One region of the Clostridium sp. CM027 genome, then DNA from elsewhere that is predicted to be linked to it. Evidence: a T-box and tRNA genes for the amino acid it is inferred to sense, from the RefSeq annotation. Region 1 holds a T-box; the other holds one or more tRNA genes.
What was found. The T-box of region 1 lies ahead of ileS (isoleucine--tRNA ligase). A T-box ahead of a tRNA ligase gene usually reads a tRNA of that ligase, here a tRNA-Ile.
Positions count from the first base shown of each region.

Region 1 (12,921 bases):
TCACATACTTTCTAAATCATTAATTACAATTTTTCTAAATCTAGTTTTAAATCTTCACCATTTATCTTAACCGTCGTATATTCTCTTTCACCATTATATACAACTTCTACAGATAAAGTATCCCGTTTGATTTGTTCCTCAAATCTCGAAATTACATTTTGAAGCATTTCATTTCCAGATACGTAAATTCTAATCTTATCAGCAACTTCAAAACCACTTTCTTTTCTCATGTTTTGAATCTTGCTTAAGATCTCACGTACGTTTCCTTCTTCTTTAAGTTCTTCGGTGATGTTAGTCATTAAGACTACTCCCATTTCACCTTCCCCAGCAAATGCATAACCTTCAAGCCCTTGCATTGTAACAAGTAATTTCTCGCTATTGAGTTCTATTTCTGTTCCCGCTACATTTATAGTAACTATGCTCCCGTTATTTATAGTTTGAGCAAGCTCCATTTGGTTCATAGCTCCTATTGCTTTCTTAATTCCTGGTATTAGCTTACCATATGGCTTACCTAGCACAGGTAAATTTGGTTTAATTTCAAATTTAACATATTTAGAAATATCAGCTCCTAGCTCTACTTCTTTAATATTAAGTTCTTCTTTTACTATATCTCCATAATATCCCGGAAGAGATTTAGAACTAACTAGCATTTTAGAAAGCGGCTGTCTATTCTTTATATTAGCAGCATTTCGTGCACTTCTTCCTAATTTAACAGTCTTATAAGCCATATCCATTTCTTCTTCTAATACTTTATCCACTTGATCCTCTCTATATTCAGGCCATGCACATAAGTGAATACTTTCTGGTGCACTTTTGTCAAATGCAACTACTAAGTTTTGATATAACTCTTCTGTTATAAACGGTATAAATGGAGCAGATATTTTGGCAAAAGTTGTGATAACTCTATATAATGTCATATAAGCGCCTATCTTATCATCTGTAAGTGACTCTACCCAGTATCTTGCTCTATTGCGCCTTACATACCAATTAGAAAGCTCATCTACAAAACCTTCGAGTTCAAGAGCACCTTGAGTTATTCTATAATTTGTCAAATGGTCATCTATATTCTTAACTAATGTGTTTAATTTTGACATCATCCATTTGTCCATAATATTCTCAGATTCAAAGCTATCATATTTAGTTGGGTCAAAATTATCTATTTCAGCATATAGAATATAGAATGAATATACATTCCAAAGAGTTCCTATGAACTTCCTTTGTGCTTCAATTACCGCGCCTTCATAAAATCTTGAAGGTAACCATGGCGCACTAGCAGTATAAAAGTACCATCTTAGAGCATCTGCTCCTTGATTTTCTAGCACTGTAAATGGACTTAGCACATTCCCTTTATGCTTAGACATTTTAATTCCGTTTTTATCTAATACATGCCCTAGTACAATACAGTTTTCAAATGGGTTTGTATCAAATACAGCTGTAGATACCGCAAGTAACGTATAGAACCATCCTCTTGTTTGATCTACTGCTTCTGAAATAAATTGAGCTGGGAAATTAGCTTCAAATATTTCTTTATTTTCAAATGGATAGTGATGTTGCGCAAATGGCATTGATCCTGAGTCAAACCAACAATCTATAACTTCTTCTACTCTAGTCATAGATTTGCTACATTTTGGACATTTTAAATTTACCTTATCTATAAATGGTTTATGAAGCTCTATTCCTCCTGGCACATCTATTCCCTTTTCATTAAGTTCTGCTATACTTCCTATAAGTTCGCGATGACCGCATTCACATTCCCAAATTGGAAGTGGAGTCCCCCAATATCTAGATCTACTTATACTCCAATCTATAACGCCTTCAAGGAATTTACCCATTCTACCTGTTCGCACGTTATCTGGCATCCAATTAATTTTATTATTATTATCTATAAGTTTGTCCCTTACTGAAGACATTCTTACAAACCAACTTTCTCTTGGATAATATAAAAGTGGTGTATCACATCTCCAACAGTGTGGGTATGAGTGTTCAAATTTCTCTGCTTTATATAAAATATTGTTTTCTTTTAAGTATTCTAATATTTTAGCATCAGCCTCTTTAACAAAAATGCCCTTCCATGGAGCAACGCAATCTACAAATTTTCCTTCTACATCAACTAAATTAATAAGTGGTAAATCATATTTTTTACCAAGCAAATTATCATCTTCACCATAAGCCGGAGCAATATGGACTATCCCTGTACCATCTGAGAGTGTTACGAAATCTCCGTGTACTACATAGAAAGCTTTTTCTTTTGGAGTATAGAAATTAAACATTTGCTCATATTCAAGGCCTATTAGAGCTTCTCCTTTAAATTCACGTACTACCTCATACTCTCCCACGAGTTTACTTAATAAATCTCTCGAAAGTATTAAAGTCTCACCTTCTTGGATTACCTCAACATAATCATATTTTTTGTTTACTGCAAGTGCTACATTACTTGGAAGTGTCCAAGGAGTTGTAGTCCAAACAAGTATAAATTTTTCTTCACCCTTCACTTTAAATTTCACATATGCTGACATTTCTTTTACATCTTTATATCCTTGAGCCACTTCATGAGATGATAAAGATGTTCCACATCTTGGACAATAAGGCATTACTTTATGACCTTTGTATAATAGATCCTTATCCCACATTTGCTTTAATGCCCACCAAACCGATTCAATATAATCATTGTGATAAGTTACATATGGCTTCTCCATATCTACCCAGTATCCTACCCTATCCGACATTTCTTCCCACATATTTACATAATTAAAAACACTGTCCTTACATTCTTTCACAAACTTTTCCACACCATAAGTTTCTATTCCAGGCTTACCATTAATTCCAAGTTTTTTTTCTATTTCAAGTTCTACCGGTAATCCGTGGGTATCCCACCCAGCTTTTCTAAGAACATTATATCCCTTCATTACCTTATATCTTGGAATTAAATCCTTCATAACTCTTGTTAAAACATGCCCGATATGTGGTTTTCCATTAGCCGTTGGTGGACCATCATAAAAAGTAAAGGACTCTCCTTCCTCATTTAAATCAAAATTCTTTTGAATAATATCTTTTTCTTTCCAAAGCTTAAGCACATCTTTTTCTATATCCATAAAACTTTTTGAAGCATCATTTTTCTTATACATAATAAAACTCCTTTCCCTATTTTATTTAATAATTACTATTTGTATGTGGGGAACTTTCCTTCTGAAATATCGTTAAATCATCACCTGTGGTACTACAATATTTTTAAATATAAAAAAACCCCACCCTAAATAGGACGAAGTTAAATTCGTTATACCACCTATATAATACATATAAATTCAAGTACAATAATACCTTATTCTTTAACGCAGAAATACGGATAAGCTTACTAAACATTCAGCTCTCAGCTCCTAGGTGATTTTCTCTAAACCTTCACTATGGGTTCTCAACCTGCCCCATTCTCTGTAAGTTACTTGCTTAAATACTTTTCCTAATCAAAGCTTTTTATTAGTCATAATCAATAATTACTATGAACTTCTTATCATTATATTATAATGAATTTTCATTGTCAAATTCTTTTTAAATTCTATTGTATTTAAAAAAAAGAGGTCTATATCTAAAATTTAAAATTTGTGTTATAAATCCTATATCTTGATATTTTGGAAATACTATTCTACAAACCTTCAATAACACCTTGATTATTTAAATATCACCTTTTCATAGATGTATGTGATATAATACTAGTTAAAAATAAACTTTGTTATGATTTGAATTTATAAATGATTTTTCATTTGTAATAACTTGCAAATCAGCGCCATCGATTTATAATTTATTGTGTTTTGTGATGTTTTCTTATTGACATACTTGCATTTTCATAATAAAATCATTTTATTTACAAATAAAATTTTGTTGTATTTCTAAGAAAAGCTCTCTACTTCTATATGTGGTAGCCTTGTTACAGGCAATTCAAGTATTCTGCTAAGATCATGATTCTATTTCTAAAAAGGTTAATCAAGTCACTTTAGTGGCTTTTAAGCAATTTATATACTTTAAAGGAGGAATATTATTTTGAAAAAATTAATTTATGTAATTCCTAAAGAAAAGCATTCTGAAAAAGAAATTAAAGAAACTTTACTTGCTCACCCTGAGGTGAAATTCGTCTCACTAGTTGGTATTGACTTATCAGGTAATGACACTGACGAGAGAATTCCAATGAAAATATTCTTAAATGATATTAGTGGCTTCGCGGACGGTGCTATTCAAACTGATGGTTCATCTGTAGTATTGCCAGGTATTGCAACTCTAAACAATGCTAAATTAGACATGCTAGCAGATTTTGACTGTAATTGGTACGTCGACTACAATTATGAAAACATTGACCCTGAAACAACATTACCTATAGGTACATTAAAAATTCCATGTATATTATTACATGATAATCTCCCAGTAGATTCAAGATCAATCTTAAAAAGATCCGTTGAATGCTTTAAAACAACCCTTCTTAATTTATTCAAAGAAAATCCATCATCTTTAACTTCTTTTAATTTTGAATATAAAGATATTGATGAGCTAATGCTCACTTCTGCTACTGAGTTAGAATTTTGGGTAAAAACACCTAATGATAAGGCCGATATAGAAGAACTATCTACTTCGCAAGTACTAAAAGAGCAATATTGGAGTAAAACTAAAGGAAATGTTCGAACAGCTCTCGAGCAAACACTTCTTTTAATGGAAGAGTATGGTTTCGAACCTGAAATGGGCCATAAAGAAGTTGGTGGGGTAAAAGCTCAAATAGGTGAAGCTGGTACTCTAACACATATTATGGAACAACTTGAAATAGATTGGAAGTTTTCAAATGCTCTACAATGTGCAGATAATGAGCTATTTATCAGAAATTTAGTAAAGGAAACCTTCAGACTTAACGGTCTAGATGTTAATTTTTTAGCAAAACCTGTACATGATGTGGCTGGAAGCGGTGAACATATTCATGTTGGAGTCGCTGTAAGATTAAAAAATGGAAAGAGAGTTAACTTATTCAATTCAAATAAAAAACATTTTTTAAGCACTTTAGGTTATGCTTCCGTGATGGGCGTACTTAAAAATTATGAAGTAATAAATCCATTTGTTTCTTCAACAAATGATTCTTTAAGAAGATTAAAAGTTGGTTTTGAAGCTCCTATTTGCATAGTAACTTCACTTGGTCACAGTGTAGATATTCCATCGAGAAACAGATCTATACTTTTAGCCTTAATAAGAGACCTTGATAATCCACTTGCTACAAGATTTGAGCTTAGATCTCCATGTCCACATACTAATGCCTATTTAGCTTTATCTACCCTATATATGACAATGCTCGATGGGATTGTATATGCCATCGAAAACAATAAATCTGAAGATGACCTTTTGAAAGAATTATCTAAAGCACCAGGAGACGACAGCGATTATTTAGAAAAAGATAGAGCTTACAGAAGTGAAGAAGATGTATTCGAATTCTATACAGAAGAAGAGCGCGCAAAATATTTTGGAAAAGCACCAAAAACTGTTTATGAAAATGTTCGTACATTAGAAGAATATCCTGAAAAGCTTAAGGTTCTTACGACTTCCAATGTATTTACTACTAGCATAATAAATAGCTTTAAAATGGCAATAACCAGTAGATGGGTTACTGAAATAAATAATAGGTTATTAAATAATTATGCAGAAGAGATTCGAAAATCTGAAATGATTCACACTGCTGAAAAAGCTTTAGATTTAGATTTAGCAAATTGGCAAAAAATTAATGACCTTAGACATTCTCTTATGAAGGATACTTATTCTAAGAAAAGCCTATTTACTAAAATAAAAGAAGCCTCTAAACTTGAAAACTATGAAGAACTTTCATCATTACAAATACAATTAGATGCACAAATGGAAGAGCTTAGACATTATTATTCTAACTATAAAAAGAATTTATTAGATATTTAATAAAAATCAAAATTATATATTGTGAGTCATGAAATGACCGTATAAAATGTTCTTTTACTACACAATATATTAATTTTAAAGGCATTTCAGAAGGAAAGACTCCCACTTCTATAAGTGGGAGTCACATACCATAACAAAGAGAAACCATTTAACAAAAGGAGAATTTACATGAAAATAACTTGGTTAGGTCATTCATGCTTTCTTTTGGAAGATTCAAAAGGTGTGAAGCTTTTAACAGATCCATTTGACAATACTCTAGGGTATGATATTTATAAAGGTAGTCCAGATATTGTAACTATAAGTCATCAACATTTTGATCATAATTATATCAAAGAGCTAACTGGCAATTATAAAATCATAGATAAAATTGGTATTTCCACTTTACATGATATATCTATAAAAGGTACCCCTTCTTATCACGACAAAAATAAAGGTGCAAAACGGGGCGATAACATAATATTCACCTTTAGAATGGATGGGTATTCCTTATGTCATTTAGGAGATCTAGGCCACACTCTTTCAAATGATGATATATCCTCCCTTGGAGATGTAGATATATTGTTTATCCCAGTAGGGGGTAATTATACAATTGATGGCAAGGAAGCGTCGGAAGTTACTAAAAAAATAAACCCCAAAATAGTTATACCTATGCACTATAAAACTTCACAACTATCTCTTCCATTAGAGGGAGTAGAAACATATCTTATGCATATGAAAAACGCCTCAAAGATAGATAGCAATACTTTAGTGGTTAACGATGAAATAAAAGAATCCATGTCTGTCAAAATATTAAACTATATTTAGAAGAAAAGCCTACCATTTTTAAATAAGTGGTGGGCTTTCCTTTTTTATTTCACATTGGATCAAAATATTAATAATGAATTTTATATTCGCTTATTCCATTATACAATTTGATTTTCTAAAATACTTTTTTTAACATCAATGATTCTCTGATTAGATGATCCAGTATACTTACTAGCGCCTTCCTTTAATTCTTTATCAAATTTGCCATCAATAAGTACATCAATACAACTTAATAGCCCTAGTTTGTCACTATCTCCGCTATGCATTAGTTCTTCGAAAGTGTATCCACTATAACACCAAATATTTAATCCCTGGCCCTTTAATTTCTCTGATAGTTTCGTTAAAGCTATCGCACTCTCAAAAGGTTCTCCTCCTGAAAAGGTAACCCCTTTTATTATAGGCATATTATTCTCTATTTTTTGTGCAATATCATCTATTGAAATAGAATCCCCATAATTAAAATCTTGCATAAATTCATTTTGGCAACTTTTACAGTTATGCATGCATCCAGACACAAAAATTACAGACCTAAGTCCATCTCCATTAACTAATGAATTATCTAGAAATCCGCCTATTTGAAGTTTCATTCAATCCACCACCTTTTATAAAATAATCATATGAAAATGATGGGCAATTGTTTAATACAATTGCCCATCATTTTCATCGTACTTAGTCGATTTTTAATATGTAGATACATGACCCGCAGTATGAGATATTCTATCTGCTCTCTCTGCTGTCTTCCCGTTACCAAATCTCTCATCCAAACTTAAGTAACCTGTTACTCTTGAAATCCCTTGTATATTACTACTTCCACATTTGCTACATTTATGTGCTCCACTTTGGAGATATGTTCCACAGTCTTTACAATATCTTATATGGAAATTTATGCCCATATAACTAATGTTCGTTTGCTTATATGCATAATCTAATATGTCCATTATAATTTCTTCTGTTGGATAATCGTCAAGTTCTATATAACTAATATGTCCACCATTACATAATTTATGATAAGGCGCCTCGATATCTATTTTTTCCTTAATTGATATTGGATACCCTACTGGAATATGATAACTATTTGTATAATATTCTTTATCAGTAACCCCTGGTATTTCACCAAATACAGCCTTGTCTTGAAGTATAAATCTACCACTTAATCCTTCAGCCGGCGTAGCATAAGCACTCCAATTAAGCTTAGTTTCATCTATCAGCTTGTCAGTATAATTCCTTATATAAGATATTATTTCAACCCCTAATTTTCTGGAGTCTGCACATTCTCCATGATGTTTTCCAGTTAGCGACGCTACCGTTTCTGCAAGCCCTATAAAACCAATACCCCATGATCCATTTTTTAAAATAGGTTCTATGGAATCCTCAGGTAATAACCCTTCACTACCTACCATAAGACCTTGCCCTGCTACAAAAGGTAGATCCTTAACTCTTAATTTTTTTAAAACATCATATCTATGCATAAGTGCTTCTCTAGAAAGTTCTAATTTACTGTCAAGTAATTTGTAAAACTTATCTACCTCTCCCTTCGCTAATATACCAAGTCTAGGAAGATTTAAAGTTACTGGAGCAATATTTCCTCTCCCTTTTGTTCCTGCCTCTCCATTTGCATTAGAGCAAATATAAGTACGGCATCCCATGGTAGCCGGAGTAATCCCTTGATCATAGTAGAATTTATTAAAATCAGCATCCAAGTTCATAAAGGTAGGATTCATTCTCCTACTAGCAACGCGACAAGCAAGCTTATATAAGTAGTGATATGGGTCAGTCTTTTCTCTATTGACCCCTTTTTTAACCCTAAAAATTATGTTTGGAAATACAGGTTGTTCCCCTTTTCCAAGTCCTTTTTCGTATTCAATTAAAAATATTTCACATACGAGTGCTGCGTCTTTAGATTCCGGCACTCCAATATTCATCGAACTAAAAGGCACTTGTGATCCAGCTCTGCTATGCATTGTGTTTAGGTTATATACTATGCCCTGCATAGATTGTTCTACAGCTCTTCTTAATTTACGTTCCGCAAATTCGCAAATTTTGTGCTCATCTACACCAAGTTCTCTAATTTCTTGTCTAATTTCTTGCCTTGTATATTCTATGAATGCCGCCATGTCATTGTCAAAATCGGGATGTGATTGACCTCCAAACATATCATTCTGCGTTGATTGAAGTAAAATGCATGAAAGTTCTGCTGCAGACTCTATCCTTTTTGCTTTTCTTATATATCCGTATCCTGTATTAAACCCTCTTTCTAATACTTCTCTTGTTGGTATATGCAAACAATTTACAGTTAAATTATAGCTATCTAGATCATGGTAATATACGTCACCATTTTCATGTGCTTTTGATAAATGCTTAGGCATCATAGATAAATTATGCCATTTGTTTGATTCGCTAGCAATTCTAAGTAACTTAGAACTAAAGTTATTACCAACATTAGCATTATCTCTATCTGTCTCTACTCCTATTTTTTCTATAGCTTTCATAAGGTCTGATTTTATTTCTCTAATCTTGTTACGTTCACGTCTGTAATTAGAAAAAGCTACTCCGATAACCTTATGACCATTTTCTAAAAGCGTACCTTCAACAATATTCTGTATTTCTTCAACAGTTAGTTGCTGTTTCTCCAAATCCTCAATTTTTTCTATGACCTTTTGAGTTAGCTCTATAACTTCACTTTCTTTTAAATTAAAAGCGATTTCATCCATCGCTCCCTTTATGGCATTTGTAATTTTAATTGAATTGAATTGAACCTCTCGTCCATCTCTTTTGACAACATGTAGCATATTTTGACCCCTCCGAACACAGTATCTTTTACTTTGCTTATTATACTCTAGTAAAAAATTTATATCAATTTCTAAATTAACTTCTATCATATAATACAGCCAATTAATTTTTAGTTACCTCGATATCCTTTGATTTTTTATAGTTATCGCCTTATTAACATAATTAGTTAACCTACCCGCTCAATTTTGATAATATCATCCTGATAAAAACTTTAAAAATAAAATAGTATAAAAAACATATTAAAAGCCAAACTATATATACAATTTAGATTAAAACCTATTATAAATAATAAAGTGTTGTAGGTGAATATATTTTTATAAATAGCTATGATATTATAATATAAGTTGTGTTTAGATACATTTTAGTAAAAAAATAGTATAAATACATAGATAATATTATTATTTTCAAAAAACTATTTAAAAATTCACCAAAGTGTAGTATCATAATAGTTATGTTACAAATGTTACAAATTTTTTTATTCAGGAGGAAAGTTATATGAAAACAGGTACAGTTAAATGGTTTAATTCAGAAAAAGGGTTTGGTTTCTTATCCGTAGAAGGAGAAGAGGATGTATTCGTACATTTTTCAGCTATTCAAGGAGACGGATATAAATCTTTAGAAGAAGGACAACAAGTTCAATTCGAAATAACTACTGGCGCTAGAGGCCCTCAAGCTTCAAACGTTACTAGATTATAATTCAAAATCTAATCTATAATATAAATTAATTATAGAAAAAACACCTATCACTTTGTGATAGGTGTTTCTTAGTTTATGGATAATATAAATCATACTCTCTCGCACGCAAGTCCATTTGTTCATATTATACATAAAAACATTATCACTTTCATGAATATAATAGTGTTCTTTGCTAAAACTATAATAAATATAGTTTATATATTATGAAAGGATGGTTTTATAATGTTTGGTAAAATAATAGATATGAGCAATACTGATGCTTTTATAAATTTTTTAAATGGAACTAGTATAAACGTAAGTGTTTCCCGCTTACCTAAAAATTCAAAAATAGGAGATACTATTGATTTAAATATTGATGCTCCTACTAATATGCTTAACGATACAATGATAAATTTTCTCTAATTAAGTTTAATAATAAAAACTGCATTTATTTTTAAATACAGTTTTTTATTATTTTTTGCAAATTATTAAAATCCATTAGGTTTTTCATCTTCAAAAATTTCAATATTCCATCCTTTATCATATTTCGCTACTACGTAATACTTCTTTTCCTTCTCATTCGCTTTATTCTTAATCGTCACAGAAGATTTGTATATAGTGGATTTGTATCCTTCCGTTTTAACACTTACTAACTCATCATATCCTGTATTTTTATCTTTTACCAATAGTGCATTAAAATCATTTAATAGCTTACTTTTAAATGATTCTAAATCAGTTGATAATATAAATTTAGCCACTTCATTATCTTCACTTATATCGACAAATATTTTTTTGCTTTTATCATCATCCTTTATATACTTATCTAATACCTTTAAAATAGAATCATAATATACAGTTTCAAAATCTATAGGCTTTCTAATATTCCAAAAGTTTTTGATGATATCATTGTCAATCCTTTTAGATACAATATAACTTTTATCTGCACTATATAAATTAGCTCCATCTTTTTTATCAAGTCCCGCTATATAACTAAATTTATGGACTTTATCGACACCTTCATACATTTCAAAAATATAATCAGCCTCTAGTGTTGATTTTTCATTAACTTCCTTAGCTGACGATAAAATTTTATGTAAATCTTTTATAGCTATTTCATCCGTAACCACAAATCTAAAGCTTTTATCTCTAGTACTTTGTATTATTATTTTTTTAATTCTCCCCTGCTCAATATAATCAAAATCAACATTTTTCACTCCAAGCTTTACTTTAATTACATCAAAGCTTTTACATCCAGTAAATATAAATGAAGTTATAATTATAAAACAAAATATAATTAGTTTGCTTTTATTTTTAATCATTTGTTATCCCCCTAGCTAATCTCTGCAGGAAATAACAATTATATATTGTTATCCTAACTCTCAAATATTATTTCCACAAAGTTTCTTTTGTTATTTTAAAATTCATCTCCTTTTTATTCCCTTTATTTAAGCTGCTTAGCACAATAAAATACTAAGAGAATCATAATTGATCCTCTTAGCTCATGACTTGTTAAATCATCACCTTCAGTGCTGCAACAGCTCCGCAGGTGATGACTTAATGACTCACAATATGGTAATGGACGGTCTTTTAGATATCATTAAATAAATTATAATACTTTAAAAAGTTTTAAGCAACTCTAATTAATTTCATACGACATTCGGAGAGATGTCTAATCCATCCTATCGAACTTTCAAAGTCTCAACTATACTTTCAAAAATAGCTCCATAAGTCTCTTTAAAATTAACATTTCTTGTAAAAAAAGAAATTCTATAAAACTCTTTTCCATCATCAATAAAATATTCATAGGCCTTGTACCAATTATTATCGCTTACATTAATTAAGTATTTCACTAAGTATGTCTTTTTCCCATTTATAATAGTGTCATCTATTTTATAATTTCTAATCGCATTTTGCTTCTGTGATATCTCCTTGCTACTATCTAAAAATGCTTTTAAGTCCTGTTTATTTTTCCAAACTTCTACAAAGCCATGAATAACTGCATCATTTGATTGAAAATCGTTATGATACATAATCTCACCACCAGAAAATTTTTTTTCTTTAGTCGTCCATCCAACCGGCAATTTGTAACTTACCTTTCCGTCTATAGCTGTATAATCATTAAGTAATTTAATATCATTCTCCACAAGAATAGTAGCTTTTAGCTTGTCATCAAATTGTTTTGATATCCCCAAAAGCGTGATCATCAGTCCGAGGATTATTACTATAATTCCAACTTTTTTTCTGTTTATAAGTATAACCTTCACTGTACCCCTCCACATATTAATGTTAATATACTATATGATATACATTAAAAGAATATTAAAAAATTAAATGTGCGACTAAATTATTTAGCCACACATTTAATTCTACATATATTATTTTTTTAAAGGTACAACAATTGTAGAATTTTTAAAATCATAAAACATCAGCCAATATCCCATTTCATTATTCTCCTTATCTGAAATCCAACTTACAAAACCAGTTTTCCCTCCATAAGGTTGATGAGTTTTAGCTCTACTTCCCGGTATTCCATAAACAATATATTTCATTTTCCCACTTGAGTCACATTTATATCCTAACATAAAAGATTTATAGTTTCTAATATACGGATAATACGAAATCATAGGATAATATGCTATTGTATATTTGTTATAGTCACTCAAATCATACATATTCTCTAAATTACTAACCGGTACTTTATACCATTTGCACCATTTAATTTCA
Region 1 covers NZ_CP077725.1:2,480,032-2,492,952, forward strand. Annotated here, with positions in the region: gene ileS (isoleucine--tRNA ligase) at 24-3,125, opposite strand; T-box leader at 3,253-3,471, opposite strand; gene KTC92_RS11705 (glutamine synthetase) at 4,030-5,928, shown strand; gene KTC92_RS11710 (MBL fold metallo-hydrolase) at 6,097-6,732, shown strand; gene nrdG (anaerobic ribonucleoside-triphosphate reductase activating protein) at 6,831-7,319, opposite strand; gene nrdD (anaerobic ribonucleoside-triphosphate reductase) at 7,413-9,521, opposite strand; gene KTC92_RS11725 (cold-shock protein) at 10,018-10,218, shown strand; gene KTC92_RS11730 (hypothetical protein) at 10,441-10,620, shown strand; gene KTC92_RS11735 (hypothetical protein) at 10,686-11,516, opposite strand; gene KTC92_RS11740 (hypothetical protein) at 11,877-12,461, opposite strand; gene KTC92_RS11745 (hypothetical protein) at 12,573-12,921, opposite strand, start outside.

Region 2 (12,921 bases), 200 kb from region 1:
GGAGGCAGCAGTGGGGAATATTGCGCAATGGGGGAAACCCTGACGCAGCAACGCCGCGTGAATGATGAAGGCCTTCGGGTTGTAAAGTTCTGTCTTCTGGGACGATAATGACGGTACCAGAGGAGGAAGCCACGGCTAACTACGTGCCAGCAGCCGCGGTAATACGTAGGTGGCAAGCGTTGTCCGGATTTACTGGGCGTAAAGGATGCGTAGGCGGACATTTAAGTCAGATGTGAAATACCCGAGCTTAACTTGGGTGCTGCATTTGAAACTGGGTGTCTAGAGTGCAGGAGAGGTAAGTGGAATTCCTAGTGTAGCGGTGAAATGCGTAGAGATTAGGAAGAACACCAGTGGCGAAGGCGACTTACTGGACTGTAACTGACGCTGAGGCATGAAAGCGTGGGGAGCAAACAGGATTAGATACCCTGGTAGTCCACGCCGTAAACGATGAATACTAGGTGTCGGGGGTCGAACCTCGGTGCCGCCGTTAACACATTAAGTATTCCGCCTGGGGAGTACGATCGCAAGATTAAAACTCAAAGGAATTGACGGGGGCCCGCACAAGCAGCGGAGCATGTGGTTTAATTCGAAGCAACGCGAAGAACCTTACCTAGACTTGACATCCCCTGCATAACCCAGAGATGGGCGAAGTCCTTCGGGACAGGGTGACAGGTGGTGCATGGTTGTCGTCAGCTCGTGTCGTGAGATGTTGGGTTAAGTCCCGCAACGAGCGCAACCCTTATCATTAGTTGCTACCATTAAGTTGAGCACTCTAGTGAGACTGCCCGGGTTAACCGGGAGGAAGGTGGGGATGACGTCAAATCATCATGCCCCTTATGTCTAGGGCTACACACGTGCTACAATGGTGAGTACAAAGAGATGCAAGACCGCAAGGTGGAGCCAAACTCAAAAACTCATCCCAGTTCGGATTGTAGGCTGCAACTCGCCTACATGAAGCCGGAGTTGCTAGTAATCGCGAATCAGCATGTCGCGGTGAATACGTTCCCGGGCCTTGTACACACCGCCCGTCACACCATGAGAGTTGGTAACACCCGAAGTCCGTGAGGTAACCGTAAGGAGCCAGCGGCCGAAGGTGGGATTGATGATTGGGGTGAAGTCGTAACAAGGTAGCCGTAGGAGAACCTGCGGCTGGATCACCTCCTTTCTAGGGAGTAGATGTATTGACTTCGGTCGATGCAATAGAAGAATATTAATTTGTTCTTCAAAAATATCTATTGTAATTAATCGTACCTAGTTCTCTGTTTAATTTTGAGAGACTAATTTTATCTAACTCTTAGGAGTTAGATAATGAATAGTTTTTCTTAAAATGTTCTTTGAAAATTGCACAGTGAAAAAAGTTGTTTTAAAAAAATTAAAACTACGCAAGTAGTTTATAAATTAATTTAATACAATTTCGCAAAATTAATATAACCGTCTATGTAAATAGACAGAATCAAGGTCAAGCTACAAAGGGCGCATGGCGAATGCCTTGGCACTAGGAGCCGAAGAAGGACGCGTTAAGCTGCGATAAGCTTTGGGTAGGCGCAAATAGCCTGTGATCCAAAGATTTCCGAATGGGGGAACCCACATAGTAACAACTATGTACTGCATACTGAATAAATAGGTATGCAGAGGTAGACCCGGGGAACTGAAACATCTAAGTACCCGGAGGAAGAGAAAGAAACATCGATTTCCTAAGTAGCGGCGAGCGAAAGGGAAAGAGCCCAAACCCAGGTCTTTGATCTGGGGGTTGAGGATAGATCATAAATACTGCAATTCCTTAATTGAAGATAGCTGGAAAGCTGCTCCGCAGAAGGTAATAGGCCTGTAAATGAAAAGGAAAAACAGTCAGATCTAATCCAGAGTACCACGAGACACGTGAAACCTTGTGGGAAGCTGGGAGGACCACCTCCCAAGGCTAAATACTACCTAGTGACCGATAGTGAAGAAGTACCGTGAGGGAAAGGTGAAAAGAACCCCGGAAGGGGAGTGAAATAGAACCTGAAACCGTGTGCCTACAACCGGTCGAAGCACTTTATATGTGTGACGGCGTGCTTTTTGTAGAACGAGCCAACGAGTTACGATATGTAGCAAGGTTAAGTACTTAAGGTACGGAGCCGAAGGGAAACCAAGTCTGAATAGGGCGCATAGTTGCATGTCGTAGACCCGAAACCGGGTGACCTATCCATGGCCAGGATGAAGCGGAAGTAAAATTCCGTGGAGGTCCGAACCACGTTGGTGTTGAAAAACCATGGGATGAGCTGTGGATAGCGGAGAAATTCCAATCGAACTCGGAGATAGCTGGTTCTCCTCGAAATAGCTTTAGGGCTAGCGTCGATTAATTGAGTAATGGAGGTAGAGCACTGAATGGGCTAGGGGCTGACAACAGTTACTGAACCCTATCAAACTCCGAATGCCATATACTTTTATTTCGGCAGTCAGACTGCGAATGATAAGATCCGTAGTCAAAAGGGAAACAGCCCAGACCATCAGCTAAGGTCCCAAAGTGTAAGTTAAGTGGAAAAGGATGTGGGATTTCTAAGACAACTAGGATGTTGGCTCAGAAGCAGCCACTCATTTAAAGAGTGCGTAATAGCTCACTAGTCAAGAGATCCTGCGCCGAAGATGTCCGGGGCTAAAACTTACCACCGAAGCTATGGGTGTACACAATTGTGTACGCGGTAGAGGAGCTTTCTGTACTGGCTGAAGTCATACCGTAAGGAGTGGTGGACGGTACAGAAGTGAGAATGTTGGCATGAGTAGCGAGAGTTAAGTGAGAATCTTAACGGTCGAAAACCTAAGGTTTCCTGAGGAAGGCTCGTCCTCTCAGGGTTAGTCGGGACCTAAGCCGAGGCCGAAAGGCGTAGGTGATGGACAATCGGTTGATATTCCGATACCACCAATGGACGTTATTAGAAATGGGATGACGCAGGAGGATAAGATGTGCACACTATTGGATGTGTGTCTAAGCATTTAGGCGGAGCAAGCAGGCAAATCCGTTTGCTCTTAACGCTGAGATGTGATGGGGAAGGGAATTTATTCCCGAAGTATCTGATTCCACGCTGCCAAGAAAAGTCTCTATCGAGGATATTGGTGCCCGTACCGCAAACCGACACAGGTAGGTGAGGAGAGAATCCTAAGACCATCGGAAGAATTGTTGTTAAGGAACTCGGCAAATTGACCCCGTAACTTCGGGAGAAGGGGTGCCTACGTAAGTAGGTCGCAGAGAATAGGCCCAAGCAACTGTTTAGCAAAAACACAGGTCTCTGCTAAAGCGAAAGCTGATGTATAGGGGCTGACGCCTGCCCGGTGCTGGAAGGTTAAGGGGATTACTTAGCGCAAGCGAAGGTATGAACTTAAGCCCCAGTAAACGGCGGCCGTAACTATAACGGTCCTAAGGTAGCGAAATTCCTTGTCGGGTAAGTTCCGACCCGCACGAATGGCGTAATGATTTGGGCACTGTCTCAACAACACATCCGGCGAAATTGTAGTGCAAGTGAAGATGCTTGCTACCCGCGATTGGACGGAAAGACCCCGTAGAGCTTTACTGTAGCTTAGCATTGAATTTCGGTATTGTCTGTACAGGATAGGTGGGAGACTGAGAAACATGGGCGTCAGCCTGTGTGGAGTCATCCTTGGGATACCACCCTGACAGTACTGAGGTTCTAACTGGAGGCCATGAATCTGGTCACAGGACATTGTTAGGTGGGCAGTTTGACTGGGGCGGTCGCCTCCAAAAAAGTAACGGAGGCGCCCAAAGGTTCCCTCAGCGCGGTTGGAAATCGCGCGAAGAGTGCAAAGGCAGAAGGGAGCCTGACTGCGACACTTACAAGTGGAGCAGGGACGAAAGTCGGGCTTAGTGATCCGGTGGTACCTCGTGGGAGGGCCATCGCTCAACGGATAAAAGCTACCTCGGGGATAACAGGCTGATCTCCCCCAAGAGTCCACATCGACGGGGAGGTTTGGCACCTCGATGTCGGCTCGTCGCATCCTGGGGCTGAAGTAGGTCCCAAGGGTTGGGCTGTTCGCCCATTAAAGCGGCACGCGAGCTGGGTTCAGAACGTCGTGAGACAGTTCGGTCCCTATCCGTCGCGGGCGTAGGAAATTTGAAGGGAGCTGTCCTTAGTACGAGAGGACCGGGATGGACAAACCTCTGGTGCACCAGTTGTCACGCCAGTGGCATCGCTGGGTAGCTATGTTTGGAAGGGATAAACGCTGAAAGCATCTAAGCGTGAAGCCCACCCTGAGATGAGATTTCCCATAACTCGCACGTAAGTGCGGTGTTAGTAAGACTCCTGGAAGACCACCAGGTTGATAGGTTAGAGGTGTAAGCATGGTAACATGTTCAGCTGACTAATACTAATAAGTCGAGGGCTTGACCTAAATATATAATTAAAAGTAATGCGATATACTTCTTTCGCAGAAATTATTTCTTTCGTAAGAAAGAAACTAAGCTTCTGACAAAGGAAGAAGATTAATTCACTGTGCAATTTTGAGAGAATATCTCATAAAGTATATTGACAAGTTAACAATAGCTTGGTATACTTTAATTGTAAGGTTAATGCCTTATAAATCTGGTGATTATGGCATGAAGGTAACACCCGTTCCCATACCGAACACGAAGGTTAAGCTTCAATGCGCCGATGGTACTGCAGGGGTGACCTTGTGGAAGAGTAGGTTGTCGCCAGGTCAATACATGGATCTTTAGCTCAGCTGGTTAGAGCTACCGGCTCATAACCGGTCGGTCCGGGGTTCGAGTCCCTGAAGGTCCACCATATGTGGGGATATAGCTCAGCTGGGAGAGCACCTGCCTTGCACGCAGGGGGTCAAGGGTTCGATTCCCTTTATCTCCACCAAAAAACAGTCCAAATATGGGCTGTTTTTTATTTCGTTAAAAATTAGTCCTTAACGACATTTCAAAAGGAAATGATTTAATTATAGATTTATTAGGTAAGATGTATTACAATATAAAAGCAATAATATGAAATATGAAAGGAACTTTATGATGTCACTATATAGAGTAAAGCAGTTTTACAGGTCAATGGTTTCGAAGATTAATGATGAAGATTTAGAGTTTCTTAAAATGCATTTAGAAACTTATGAATTACAATTATTAAACCAATTACCTACTTATGAGCAAAAACACTGTATAAATGTAGCTAAGGATGTAAAATTAACTTGTAATCAAAGAAAGTTAGAATCAAATGATTTGATAAAGGTTGCATTGCTTCATGATATAGGTAAAATATATAATAGTATGAATCCAATAGATAAAGCTATAATGGTTATAATTCACAAGGTGACAAATGGAAAAATTAGAACATATAAGAAAAATAAAAATGTTAATATTTATTATAATCATGGAGATATAGGATATAGTTTATTAAGGAAGTATGGTTACAACGATAGAATTTTATTTTTAGTGAAAAATCATCATAATAATAATATAACAGGTGATATAGAATTAGATTTATTAAAAGAATGTGATGATAGAAATTAAGAAACTAATATATAGTTTCTTTTTTTGATTTATCACAGTAAAAGTATATATTAGATAAATATACTTATAAAAAAGGATGCTTTTAATTTAAAATCATTTATATGTTATAAAGTATTTCTAATAATACATAAAGAGTGATAGAATATAATTAAATACAAATATTGGGAGGAAAGAATGGATTCAAAGGAAAGAAGAGGATATATTAAAAACAAATTATTTAAAGACAATATTACATGTAAAGGTAACTTTTTAGCAGAGAAACTAGGGGTTACAAGACAAGTTATAGTAAAAGATATTGCAATTATAAGGGCAGAAGGTGTAAATATAATTGCGACTTCAGAAGGTTATTTAATACCTAAAGAAGAAAGTAATTATGTAAGGCGGGTAATTGCAGTTTCACACACAAGAGACGATATATATAATGAGCTTGAATGCATTGTAAAATTTGGGGGTATAGTAGAGGATGTAACAGTAGAACACTCTTTATACGGTGAAATAAGAGCAATGCTCATGATAAAGACAATTATGGATATTGAGAAATTCACAAGAAAGTTTAAAGAATTTAGTGCCAAGCCATTATCCTCGTTAACTAAAGGAATACACTTACATACTATAAAAGCGGATAATGAAGAGATTATAGAGTGTATTATAAAAGAATTAAAAAATAAGAATTACTTAATTTGTGAGTAATTTAATTATTAAAGGAGAAAGTATTATGGAAAATGTTGCACTTTTAAAATGTACGGAATATGATGTCGATTTAGTAGAAAAAAAGTTGCGAGAGGGATTTGAATTATTGGGTGGACACCAATTTTTGAAACAATTAATACCAAAAAACAGTAAAGTACTTTTAAAGCCTAATATGTTAAGTGTTGAGAGTAAAGGATCGCCAGTAGTAACTCATTATGCTGTTTTTGAAGCAGTAATTAGAGTTATTAGGGAATATTCTAGTTACATTAGCTTTGGTGATTCGCCTGGCTTCGGAGATTCAAGAAAAGCAGCAGAAAAATCTGGTCTTATGGAGGTTGCTGATAAATACGGAGTTACTTTTGAGGATTTTAAAGAGTCAGTACATATTAAATTAGATAATTCTATTTTATGTAAATCTTGGAATATCTCTAAAGCTGCTTATGAGGCAGACGTTGTTATATCACTGCCAAAACTTAAAACACATGCTATGGCCTATTATACAGGAGCTGTAAAAAATCAATTTGGTTGTATACCAGGAGCGCAAAAAGCAACTTGGCATACAAGAATGCCTGATGCAAATAATTTTTGCAAGATGCTTTTGGATTTGAATACGGCCGTTGGGACTAATTTTGCTATTTTAGACGGTATAATTGCTATGGAAGGTAATGGACCTAAAAGTGGACAGCCATATAAAATGAATACTTTAATTATGGGACAGAGCTTAACAGCTGTGGATTCCACTGCCGTTAGACTTATAGGTTACGATGATCCTTTGGATACACCTGTTTTAAAAGAAGCATATGATAGCAAATGGGGAGTAGTACTTTCAAAGGATATAAACATACTTGGTGAAGACTTAGAATCTATGAAAGCAAAAGATTTTAAACTATGTAGGAAGGGAGGTAACTTTTATTTTATAAACCCAGGGGTAACTAATTTTCTAAGAGAAATGATAGCACCAAACCCAACCCTAATTAAAGAAAAATGCATAGGGTGTGGAAGGTGTGCTGAGGTATGTCCAGAGAAGCCTGCGGCGATTGAGATGGTACTAAAAGGAGACATATTAAATCCTAAATGGAATATGCATGAATGTATTAGATGTTTTTGTTGTCAGGAATTATGCCCAGTTGGTGCAATTGAAACAAAATATTCAAAGTTAGCTAAATTACTAAAATTAGATAAGAGGTGATTTTTTACGAAAAGAAAAAAGACCGTAGCTATCATTATAGCAATAATAGTAATACTTTTAGCTTTCTTAGGTAACATAATTAATTTTGCTATAAACATACAGTGGTTTAAGGAAGTAGGATATTTATCAGTATATTTTACTAAATTAACATCAATTTTAAAGTTAATGATACCAGTATTTATGGTGAGTTATATTGCAATATGGATGTATTATAAAACATTTAAAAGTAGTATTTTAAGATGGAAAAAGGTTGTTGAAGTGAATAAAAATAAAGAAAGATTAAAACGCAAAATTATTATATTTATAAATGTTATAATCTCTTTTATAGTTTCGATTACCTTTGCTTCTAACTATTGGTATACAATACTGCAGTTCGCGAATGCTACAAGTTTTAATACTGTAGACCCATTATTTAAAAAAGATATTTCATTTTTTATATTCAAACTTCCATTAATTGAATCACTATATCGAATGTTCATAACTTTGCTAGTAGTATTAGTAATTATTACTATAGTAATATACATTACATTAACTGCTAAGGATCATATATTACATTCCAATAAAGAAAATATATTTTCTAAACTTAAAAACTTTAAGAGTGGAATAACTAAATTTGCAGGAAGGCAGCTTTCCATAGTGTCTTCACTAATATTTATGCTGGTAGCTCTTGGATACTTAGTAAAAGCTTGGAATCTAGTATACTCGCCAAGAGGAATAGTATTTGGAGCAGGATATACAGATATACATGTAACCTTAAGGTTTTACCAAACAATAGCGGTGGTATCTTTAATTGCAGCCATAATTACATTTATAAGTATACTAAAATATAAAACAAAGCCTGTGATTATATCTGTTATTGTGGTTGTTGCATTAATTTTTGGGGAACATATAACAGCAAATCTAGTTCAAAAGTTTCAAGTTCAATCGAATGAAAAAACTTTAGAAAAACCATATATTCAATATAATATAGACAATACGAGAAAAGCTTTTAATTTAGCCACCATAGGAGAAGTTCCATTTGAAATAAAAAATGATTTAACGAAAGAGGATATTAATTTTAATAAAGATACTATTGATAATATAAAAATAAACTCTTTTAAACCAGCATTAGAATTTTATAATCAATTTCAATATATGAGGTTTTATTATGGATTTAATGATTTAGATATTGATAGATATAATATAAATGGGAAATACAATCAAGTATTTATTGCACCAAGAGAAATTGAGTTAGAGTCATTAAAAGACAATTCAAATACTTGGCAAAATAGACATCTAGTTTATACTCATGGATACGGTGTGGCTATGAGTAAGGTAAACTCTGTAACAAGTGAAGGTCAGCCGGATTTTGTGATTAATAATATACCTTTAGAAAATAAAACAAGTATAAAAACAGATAATCCTAGAATATATTTTGGTGAAAGTACCAATGATTATAGTATAGTCAATACAAAAATTGGAGAGTTAGATTATCCTAAGGGTGGAGAAAACCAAATTAATAACTATGATGGAAAGGCTGGAATAAAGATGAGCGTCGCAAATAGAATTTTATTTGCAATAAATAAAAAAAGTACTCAGTTTTTATTATCCAACGATATAACTTCTAATAGTAAAATATTAATTGATAGAAATATAGTTCAAAGAGTAAAAAAAATTGCTCCATTTTTAACATATGATAGTGATCCATACATTGTAATTAACGAAGGAAGATTATACTGGATTATAGATGCATATACAACCTCCGATAGATATCCGTTTTCACAGCCACAAAATGGTGTGAATTATATGAGGAATTCAATTAAAGTTGTCATTGACGCAGTAGATGGAATACCTGAATTTTATATAGTTGATAAAAAGGATCCTATAGCAAATAATTATTCAAAGATATTTACAAAACTATTTAAGGATTCAGAGACAGTTCCTAGTGGTATAAAAGAACATCTTAGATATCCAGAAGTCTTATTTAATTTACAATGTAATGTACTTGGTAAATACCACATAACTGATCCTGGAGTATTTTATAACGGAGATGATGTGTGGTCTATAGCAACTAACAAAGAGAAGGTTGAGGGTAAAAATGAAAAAAACAAAGCTTCTTATGTAATAATGAAACTACCGAATGAAAGCACAGAAGAAATGATCTTACTTGAATACTTCAACACTAAAGGGCGAGATAACATGGTATCGTTATTGGCAGCAAGGATGGATGGGGACAATTATGGGAAAATGGTTTTATATAAATTCCCACCGAAGCAAACAGTATATAGCCCTGTACTATTTAAACAAAAGATGAATCAGGACACTATAATATCAAAAGAATTATCACTTTGGAATACACAAGGTTCACAAGTCCAATTTGGAGAAACATTAATTATACCAATTAAAAATTCTTTGATTTATGTAGAGCCTATGTATTTGAGAGCTAAAGGCGAGAAAAGCATACCAGAGATGAAAAAGGTTATAGTGTCTTATGGTGATAAAATAGTTTTAGCTGATAATATAGAGTTAGCGCTTGAACAAATATTTGATTATACAGACAAAAATAATATATCCCAAACTAAAGAAAAATCAAATTTAGATGAAAAATCATTGGAAAATATAAAAATTGCTAAAGAAATTTATAACAAGGCGTTGGAAGCTCAAAAAAATGGTAAGTGGGCTGAATATGGGATATTTATAAAACAATTAGGTGATACATTAAATAAAATAAGTGAGTAAAATATATTTAAATATAGTTAACATAATCAATCATATTAAAACCTCCTCAGTTTTAAATAGGATTATGTTACATTGTATTATCATGGAATGTTATCTTAGGACATATATTGTTGTATGTCCTTACTTTTATAGTATAATTTGTTTTGCGTTATGTAAAAATATATAGAGTGAGATAAATATTGTATAAAACAAAGGAATTTGAAATAAAATGTCGAATAAGTTTATATATATAAGAGTGTAAGGGGTATGGGGGTTATGTTATGAAATATACAAATAATAATTTGTATAAGGCTGGTAAAAATTCATTGTGTATAGGTACAGATTCTTTAAATATTAATAATTTACCTAAAGTAATAATAAAAAATATTTCAGATGCTCTTATAAACGGAGAAAAAATAATATTTTTTACAGATGATATATTCTATAAAAATATTGAAAAAAACTTTGATGGTGATGAAGACTTCATAAGGCATAATATAAATGAAGGTATCTTTAAAATAAAAACGTATAATATTGATACTTTTGATTATGACTATAGAGAGTTTTTAGATATTATTTTTGTTGTTAGACAAAAATTGAGAATAGTATGGGATTTTAAAAATGTAATTAGAAGAGTTGGAAAAGTAGATGTTTTAATTAAATGTGTTCAAAAAATAATAGAGTGTTCAAAAGATAATATTTCTAATATGATATACATTAACAATAATGTATATAACTTCAATGAATTGCATAGATTTAGCAATTTATTTCAAACATTAATTATTATAGATAGAAATAAAGAAATGGAATTTAAAAATAAGGGTGAAATAGAAAAAGCAATTTGGATGCTTCAGTCTAATTCACAACTAAAATATCAGAATAAAAATTTAGTTTTATTTAATGATATTTTTTCAGATATACCCCAAAATACAGATGAAAATGAATTCAGAGAAATCGTAATGAATAAAATTAAGGCTGTATGTGATGTAGATTTTTGTATTTTACATAGTTCAGTTAAAGAGCAAAAAAATGCGATAGAATTGGGTAATTATTATGGGATCACTAAAAAACATAAATACTATTTGATTAAGGATATAAAAACGATCCATTATATTAATAGCTTCAATGAAATGGTATTAAATAGTAATGGAGATTCATTATTAAATTTAAGTGAAATAGAGGACTCAGAATTAGTAGAAAAATTCAAGTTATTAGGCATAGTAAGCTATATGGCTATTAATGTAGAATATTATGATAGTTCTAAGGGTGTAATATGTATAGGAAGATATAAAAATAATAGAGAGCTATCTAAAAATAACATAGAACATTTAAAATCAATATGTAAAACTGCATTTTATTTAATACAGGATCAAAAAAGATTTTCTGATATGCGAAATAGACTAATACAAAACGAAAAACTGAGAGCTATGGGAGAAATGGCTGCGGGAATAACTCATGATATAAATAATATACTTACACCAATTGTAGGCTCTGTTCAACTTTTAAAGGATAAAACTAAGGAAAAAGAAAATTTGAAGTTGATTAGCATTATAGAAATATGTGCGTATGATGGAATCAATATTACTAATAAGGTTAAAAAATTAACCCAAAAATGTAATGGAAAAGATAATGATTTTGAAATTTTTAGTGTAGATAATGTAATTTCAGATGCAATAGATTTAACTAAAAGTAAATGGCTAACAGGAAGTAGTTTTAAAGGAATAAAAATAAGCATAATTAAATCATTAAAATCTAATGAGGAGATGCAAGGAAATATAACAGAAATAAGAGAGGTATTTATAAATATAATAGTAAATGCTATAGATGCTATGCCAAAAGGTGGTAAAATAGAATTCATTACTAAAAATAAAGCTAATATGGCTATTATAGAAATAAGAGATAGTGGAATGGGAATGAAAAAAGAGATTCAAAAAAGAATATTTGAACCGTTTTTTACAACAAAAGGTAATGATGGCTCAGGGCTTGGATTAAGTATCTCTTATAATATAATACTTTCACATAAAGGGAGCATGGAAATTGAAAGCAAACAAAATGTAGGAACTTCTTTTATTATTAAATTACCCCTATGTGAAAAAATAACTAAAAGTGATGACGTAGGATTAAGGGATGTAATTGATTTTGAAGGCAACATTCTTGTTATCGATGATCAGGAGCAAATAAGAAATGTTGTTGCTAGTATGATAAAATCAATTGTTAAATGTAAAACAAAGGCTTGTGGATGTGAAAATTTAGACTCAGAGTTACAAAGGAGAAAATATGATATAATTGTATGTGATTTTACCATGCCGAGTATTAATGGGTTTCAAGTTGCTGAAAAAGTTAAAAAAATAAACAATCAGACATATTTTTGCTTAATGACAGGTTGGGTGGGATCTTTTGAAGGTCAAGATATGAATAATGTTGATTTCATTTTAAATAAACCTATAAATAAAGAAAGTTTAAAAAAAATGCTTTCTTGTTATAGTATAAGAGATTGAATATCCATCAAATGACAATTACGTCTAAAATACGGGCGAAAAGAAGAATGGATGACTGTTCTTCTTTTTTAGTGAAATTAGGAAAAAATTTAACATATTGAGTCACATGTTTAAAAAAGGATATAATAATAATGTAAATTAAAACAGTTTTGTTTTATGCTGGAGGGTTACGATGGACTATGATGTACTTATTTTGGGCGGAGGAATAATTGGATGTGCAGTTGCTTATGAGATCTCAAAATATAATCTTAATATAGCTGTTATTGAAAAAGACTATGATATAGCGGATGATGTAGCATTAATAAACACTGCTATGATATATAATGGTATTGAAAGTGAAGATGTTT
Region 2 covers NZ_CP077725.1:2,677,115-2,690,035, reverse strand. Annotated here, with positions in the region: rRNA gene KTC92_RS12665 (16S ribosomal RNA) at 1-1,165, shown strand, start outside; rRNA gene KTC92_RS12660 (23S ribosomal RNA) at 1,458-4,383, shown strand; rRNA gene rrf (5S ribosomal RNA) at 4,574-4,690, shown strand; tRNA gene KTC92_RS12650 (tRNA-Ile) at 4,699-4,775, shown strand; tRNA gene KTC92_RS12645 (tRNA-Ala) at 4,781-4,856, shown strand; gene KTC92_RS12640 (HDIG domain-containing metalloprotein) at 4,982-5,500, shown strand; gene KTC92_RS12635 (transcription repressor NadR) at 5,675-6,190, shown strand; gene KTC92_RS12630 (DUF362 domain-containing protein) at 6,216-7,379, shown strand; partial or broken gene KTC92_RS12625 (UPF0182 family protein) at 7,389-10,097, shown strand; gene KTC92_RS12620 (hybrid sensor histidine kinase/response regulator) at 10,358-12,574, shown strand; gene KTC92_RS12615 (NAD(P)/FAD-dependent oxidoreductase) at 12,747-12,921, shown strand, end outside.
Region 2: it has a tRNA-Ile gene. The T-box ahead of ileS (isoleucine--tRNA ligase) is inferred to sense a tRNA for this amino acid. The anticodon was not compared.